Bdellovibrio bacteriovorus: one gene and its partner. The protein of the gene in region 1 interacts with the protein of each later gene in a pairwise test. Links are inferred from orthologs where the notes say so. Each region holds a gene or a part of one and is shown on either strand. Other genes may lie near its edges.

What was found.
Region 2: the proteins of pheT (region 1) and secD interact in binary tests that used the Escherichia coli proteins (3 or more experiments, as listed by UniProt). The link is inferred for Bdellovibrio bacteriovorus from one-to-one orthologs.

What each region holds. Positions count from the first base shown.
Region 1 is NZ_LUKF01000020.1:186,089-189,532, forward strand. The notes cover bases 240-3,361. They hold pheT (phenylalanine--tRNA ligase subunit beta), read left to right. Parts: upstream 240-639; coding sequence 640-3,084; downstream 3,085-3,361. Other genes in these bases: pheS (phenylalanine--tRNA ligase subunit alpha), read left to right, coding at 240-643; AZI85_RS17340 (integration host factor subunit alpha), read left to right, coding at 3,211-3,361. Also shown: more of pheS, read left to right, coding at 1-239; more of AZI85_RS17340, read left to right, coding at 3,362-3,444.
Region 2 is NZ_LUKF01000017.1:50,233-53,499, forward strand. What follows is about bases 53-2,997. They hold secD (protein translocase subunit SecD), read left to right. Parts: upstream 53-650; coding sequence 651-2,345; downstream 2,346-2,997. Other genes in these bases: tgt (tRNA guanosine(34) transglycosylase Tgt), read left to right, coding at 53-245; yajC (preprotein translocase subunit YajC), read left to right, coding at 313-651; secF (protein translocase subunit SecF), read left to right, coding at 2,356-2,997. In the rest of the region: more of tgt, read left to right, coding at 1-52; more of secF, read left to right, coding at 2,998-3,267. UniProt on the Escherichia coli protein: Part of the Sec protein translocase complex. Interacts with the SecYEG preprotein conducting channel. SecDF uses the proton motive force (PMF) to complete protein translocation after the ATP-dependent function of SecA.

The DNA of each region.
Region 1 (3,444 bases):
CGTGCGCACAGGTCCATTGATTGAAAAAGATTATTATAACTTTGAAGCTTTGAATATCCCTGCGGATCACCCCGCGCGTGATATGCAAGATACTTTCTTCATCGATAAAAGCCATGTGCTTCGCACGCACACGTCACCGATTCAAATTCACTCTTTGGAAACAGAACAGTTGCCATTGCGTGTGATTGGTACGGGCCCGGTGTTCCGTTGTGACAGCGATATTTCGCATCTTCCAAACTTCCATCAGATTGAAGCTTTGTGTGTGGATGAGAAAGTTTCGATGGCGGATCTTAAAGGCACGATCAGTTTCTTCGTTCGTGAATTTTTTGGTCCTGGATTGAAAACAAGATTCCGTCCTAGTTTCTTCCCTTTCACCGAGCCTTCGGCAGAAGTGGATTGCTCTTGCCCAATTTGTAAAGGCAAAGGTTGCAGTCTTTGTAAACAATCGGGTTGGATTGAAATCGGTGGTTGTGGTCTTGTGAATCCGAAAGTATTCCAAGCCGCGAAAATCGAATATCCAAAATGGCAAGGCTTTGCGTTCGGCTTTGGTGTTGAGCGTATGGCGATTATTAAATACGGCATCGAAGACATTCGTTTATTCCCTGAAAATGATGTGCGTTTCTTAAGGCAGTTTGTAAAATGAAGATCAGTTTAAAATGGCTCCAAGATTATGTTGATGTGACCGAATTCTTTCAAAAACCGGAAGAGTTGGGTGAAGCTCTCACTCGCGCGGGTCTTGAGGTGGAAGAAATCACCAATCGCGCGAAAGACTTTAACCACGTGGTTGTAGGTCACATCTTAGAAAAAGATAAACATCCTAATGCGGATAAACTTTCTTTGTGCCGCGTTTCTACAGGTGAGGGTGTTGTTCACCAGATCGTGTGTGGAGCGCAAAATCACAAAGCCGGGGACCGTGTGATCGTGGCTTTGCCGGGAGCTGTGTTGCCTGGTAATTTTGCGATTAAAAAATCAGCAGTTCGTGGTGTGGATTCAGCTGGCATGCTTTGTTCTTTAAAGGAACTTGGTTTAGCGAAAGAATCTGAAGGTATCGCGATTCTGCCTGTGGATGCTCCCGTCGGCAAACCTTATGCAGAATACGCTGGTTATGACGACATCACTTTCGAATTAAAAGTAACACCGAATAGAGCGGACTGCTTAAGCCACTACGGTTTGGCGCGCGAAGTGGCCTGCCTCTATGGTAAAGAATTGAAAGTTCCCAATACAGAACCGAAAGTAAATTCTCAATCTACAAAGAGTGAAATCTCTTTGGATGTGAAGGCTTTTGATTTGTGCCCTCGTTATACCGGCCGTTATCTGAAGGGCTTAAAAGTAGGCCCTTCTCCAGAGTGGTTGGTGAAGCGTCTTGAAAGTGTGGGTATGAACTCTATTAATAACATCGTCGACGTCACAAACTACGTGATGATGGAATTGGGTCAGCCTCTGCATGCCTTTGATGCGGCTTTTATCGCGGGTAAAAAAGTGATTGTGGATCGCGCGACGAAAGGTGAAAAGTTCATCACTCTTGATGGCTCTGAAATCACTTTGACGGGTGAGGAGCTGACTATTCGTGATACGTCTCATCCAGCTTGTCTTGCAGGTGTTGTCGGTGGAAAGAACTCCGGCGTTACTGAATCTACGACTGAAGTTTTCTTGGAATCTGCCTACTTCCTGCCAATGAGTGCTCGTAAAACATCTCGCACTCACGGTATTGACACGGATTCCGCTTACAGATTCTCTCGCGGTGTAGATCCAGATGGTGCGCTTCGTGGATTGAATCGTGCGACAGCTTTGATTTTAGAAGTTGCGGGTGGCGAAGCTTTTGGTGATCACCATGACTTCTATCCAAATCCAGTGAAAAAAGCTCCCGTGACGATCTCTGTACAAACGGTGACGGATCGTTTGGGCTATCAAGCCGAAGAACACAAGTTCGTGGACTTCATGAAGCGCTTGGGTTGTCAGCTTGAACAAGCTGGCGTGGGTTCATATAAAATTCTTCCTCCGACATTCCGTTTTGACCTTGAGCAAGACATGGATTTGGTTGAAGAGTACGCTCGTTTGAATGGTTATGAACACATCCCGGAATCTTTGCCGGTATTTAAGACGATGCCGTCTCATCACGACAAGGCATTTATGCTGAATCGCACGACGAGCGAGTTGATGCGTGCGGAAGGTTTCCAGCAGGCCGTGAACTTTGCCTTTGTAGGCTCTAAAGCTGAAAAGGCTTTCTTAGGTTCTGTAGAAACTTTGAAAGCGGCCGGCTTGTCTGTTTCCGAAAAAGAAATTCGCATCATGAATCCATTGAATGAAGAAATGGATGTGATGAGAACTTCTTTGAGCTTCGGTCTCTTCAAGAATCTGAACACAAACTTCCACGCAGGCAATATGCAAGGTCGTTTGTTTGAGATCGGCAATTCTTTCTTTATGAAAGAAGACGGTACTTACGGCGAAACAAGTCGTTTGGCTTTGGCTCTTTGGGGGCGTGCTTCCAATCTTTGGAATAAGTCTTTGGATTATCCTGTGGTGTTCGAACTTAAAGCAGCGGTTGAAGTGTTGCTGAAGTCTTTGAATATTTCCGCCTACACGTGGGTGACGCCGGCAAATAAAGCAGAAGTGCCTGCATTCCTGCATCAAGGACAATATGCTCAACTTTTGGTTGAAGGTAAAAAAGTGGGTTTCATCGGAACTCTTCATCCCGTTCTTTTGGATGATAATAAGATCCGTGTGCCTGCGGCATTAGCAGAGCTTGATTTAGATCAGCTTTACAAAGGACAACCTCGTCCTTACCGCATCCAAAGTATTTCAAAGTTCCCGGTGGTCGAGCGCGACTTTGCGTTTGTGATGCCGAAGACTTTGAAAGTCGGCGATGTGCTTAAAGATATCCGTAAGGCAGCGGGCTCGTTGCTAGTAAATGTGGATGTCTTTGACTTGTATGAAGGCGAAAAAATGGAGGCGGGTAAGAAATCCGTCGCGATTCGCCTATGGCTTCAAGATAAAAATGCCACACTGCAGGAAGCGCAAATTGCAGAGACGACAAACAAGGTGCTTGAGAGCTTGAAAAAGAATTTTGATCTTTCTGTGAGATAAATTCTTGATTGTTTTCAGTTACTTGTTACCCTTTGTAGTAGAAATGGTTAATCCCGCCAAAGCACGGAGTGCGAAGGCGGAAATGGAGTATAAATCATGGCTGGCCAGAACTTAGGTAAATCAACGGTGACTAAGGCCGATATCGTCGAGAACGTGTATCAAAAGATCGGTTTCTCGAAAAAAGAAGCTTCCGAGCTTGTTGAGCTTTGCTTCGATACTTTGAAAGACGTTTTGCAAAACGGCGACAAAGTAAAAATCTCTGGTTTTGGTAACTTCGTTGTTCGCGGCAAAAACGAACGTATTGGTCGCAACCCTCAAACAGGGGAGCAGATCAAGATTTCCGCTCGCCGTGTTCTTACG
Region 2 (3,267 bases), on another replicon or contig:
AATACCGTGAGGACAGTTCGCCTCTAGATCCAGAATGCGATTGTTATACTTGCCGCAATTATACGAAGTCTTACCTTCGTCACTTATTCTTAAGTGGTGAAATTTTAGGCTCTCGCTTGAACACGATTCACAATATTTATTTCTATATGAAATTGATGGAACGTGCGCGTAAAGCCATCGAGGAAGGCCGTTGGGAAGAGTTCCGCAACGACTGCTTGACGCGATTCGCAAAGAAGGACAGCTAGACTAAAATATTGATTCTTCTCAAGAATAATGCTGAATTTTACTGTCAGTTATTAACTTGGAGGAATCATGTTATTCGGACTTCTTGCATCCACAGCTCATGCACAAACAGCAACAGGCACTCAACCCTCAGCCTTTGAAATGTTTGTGCCGTTTATCTTCATCTTCGTTATTTTCTATTTCCTCATCATCCGTCCTCAAGCCAAAAGACAAAAAGATCACCAAAAGTTTTTGTCAGAAGTTAAACGTGGCGATGAAGTGATCACTTCATCTGGTATCTTGGGTCGCGTGGAAGGCATCACAGACCAATTCGTAACTTTGGAAATCGCTGACGGCGTTAAAGTAAAAATGCTTCGCAGTCAGATTGCAACATCTCAGAAGGCAGCAACAGCAGAGGAAAAGAAATAATGGAAGGACTTCGTTGGAGATCTATTCTCGCAGCACTAGGAGTGGCGGCAGCCATCGTTTGGGTACTACCAAACGTTGTTAATTTCGGTGAAAAGGCATGGTGGCCTTCAAAACAAAAGCTGAACTACGGTTTGGACATCCAAGGTGGTTTGCACTTAGTTATGGGTGTGGACGTAGATGGCGTTGTTTCTGAAAGTACGCACCGTCTTATCACGTCAATGAAAGCGGACATGCAAAAAGAAAATGTCGCTGTCAAAGACGTGAAGTCTGTGAACCCAAATCTGGGTGAAGTGACTATCGATGTGAACGATGCTGCGGGTAAAGCAGCCGTAGAAAAATTCTTGGCAGACAAGTATTCAACAGTACTTCAAGTGATGAGCTCGACGGATACTTCGATCACGACTCGTTACTTTGATGCTTACTTGAATGATTATAAAAACCGCGTGATTCAGCAAGCGATTGAAACTATCCGCAACCGTATCGACGAATTCGGTGTGGCTGAGCCTTCAATCTCTCAACAAGGTGCCAACCGCATTTTGATCCAACTTCCTGGTATGGAAGATGCTGAAAAAGCAAAGCAGTTGATCAATACAACAGCTAAATTGGATTTCATGATCGTTTCAAATGAAAAGTCCCCGCAAGAACTTCAAGCCATGATCGCTGAAGCTGAAAAAGCAGGGAACTATAGCATGACGACAATGAAGTACTCTGATTACGTGACGAAGTTGAATGCAGACCTTGCTTCAAAACTTCCTGCGAAATCTGTTGTTTACTTTGAGAAGTCTGCAAACGCGACAACGATGGAAGCGGGCGCAATCCCTTTCCTTCTTAAAACAGACACAGATTTGGGTGGAGATTCTTTGGATGACGCTTTCGTTGGTTACGACCAATATGGTGCTCCTCAAGTTTCTTTGCACTTCAATTCTGCAGGTTCGAATAAATTCGCGGACCTAACAGGCAACAACGTCAACAGACAGATGGCGATTGTTTTGGATAAAGTTGTGAAATCAGCTCCAAGCATTCGTGACCGTATTGCTGGTGGCCAAGCGGTGATCACTTTAGGTGGTGGTCGTGACCGCAACGGCATGATGGAAGAAGCGAAAATGATTTCAACGGCTCTTCGCGCGGGTGCTTTGCCAGCGTCTTTAGAGCAATTGGAAGAGCGTCGCGTAGGTCCAACATTGGGTGCCGATGCGATTGATAAAGCGAAATTGGGTTCTTACGTAGGCGCGGCGATCATCGTGATCTTCATGTTGGCGTACTATAAAGCTATGGGCGCGGTGGCGAGTCTTTCATTGGGAATCAACGTTCTAGCGTTGTTCGCGTTGATGACAAGCATGGGCTTCACGCTGACTTTGCCGGGTATCGCAGGTATTGCGTTGACGGTGGGTTTTGCGGTCGATGCGAACGTTCTGATCAACGAACGTATTAAAGAAGAGCTTCGTTTGGGGCACGGCCTGAATGTGGCGGTAAAAGAAGGTTATCACCGCGCGATGTCGGCGATCATCGATGCCAACGTAACAACGGCAGCAACTGCGGTTGTGTTGTTGTACTTCGGTACGGGTCCTGTGCGTGGTTTCGCTGTGACTCTATTGATCGGTATCGTGACTTCTATGTTTGCAAACGTGTTTGTATCGAAAGTCATCGTGGATCTTTTGGTTCATAAATTTAAAGTTAAAAAGTTGGCAGTGTAGAAGGTGCAGCATGACTATTAAAAATGATTCTTTCGGACGTTTTGATTTTGTTGGAAAAGCCTGGTTGTTCGGTGGCATTTCCTTGATTTTGACAATTGCATCTTTGATCTACCTTGCGGTGAATGGGATCAACTACGGTATCGACTTTAAAGGTGGTACTGAGATCCAAGTAAAGTTTGCGCAATCAGTGACTATCGAAGATCTTCGTAAATCTATCGATGACCTTAAGCTAGGTGAAGTCGGTGTTCAGTCTTTCGGTGAAGGCAACGAATACATCGTTCGTTTCCAAGGTCGTACTGGTAAAACAGACAAAGAGACCAACGAAATCTTGAATTCGGATCTTGGTAAAATCCGTAACGTGATCACAACTCAGTTTGCCTCCCAAGGCCCTGACATCCGTCGTGTCGACACGGTGGGACCTCAGGTGGGTGCGGAGTTGAAACGTAATGGTGTCCTTGCGGTCTTCTACTGCTTGCTGGTAATCTTGATCTACGTTGCACTTCGTTTCGACTATAAGTTTGCTCCGGGCGCAGTTCTTTGCTTGTTCCATGATGCGGTCATTACTTTGGCTGTTTTCGTGGCGGTAGGTAAAGAAGTGAACGTAGCTATCCTTGCAGCGATCATGACTTTGATCGGTTTCTCTCTGAACGATACGATCGTTGTATTTGACCGTATCCGTGAAACTGAAGGTCACTATCACGATAAGGGCTTTGGCTTCGTTATCAACAGATCTATCAATGAGATGTTGGTTCGTACTTTGATCACTTCAGGAACGACGTTTGTATCTGCCATCTGCTTGTACATCTTTGCAGACGGAACTGTTGAAGATATCGCCTTCGCGATGTGCGTAGGTATCTTCTTCGGAACTTACTCTTCTATCTATGTAGCAGCGCCGCTGGTACTTTTGATGGAAAAGTTGAAC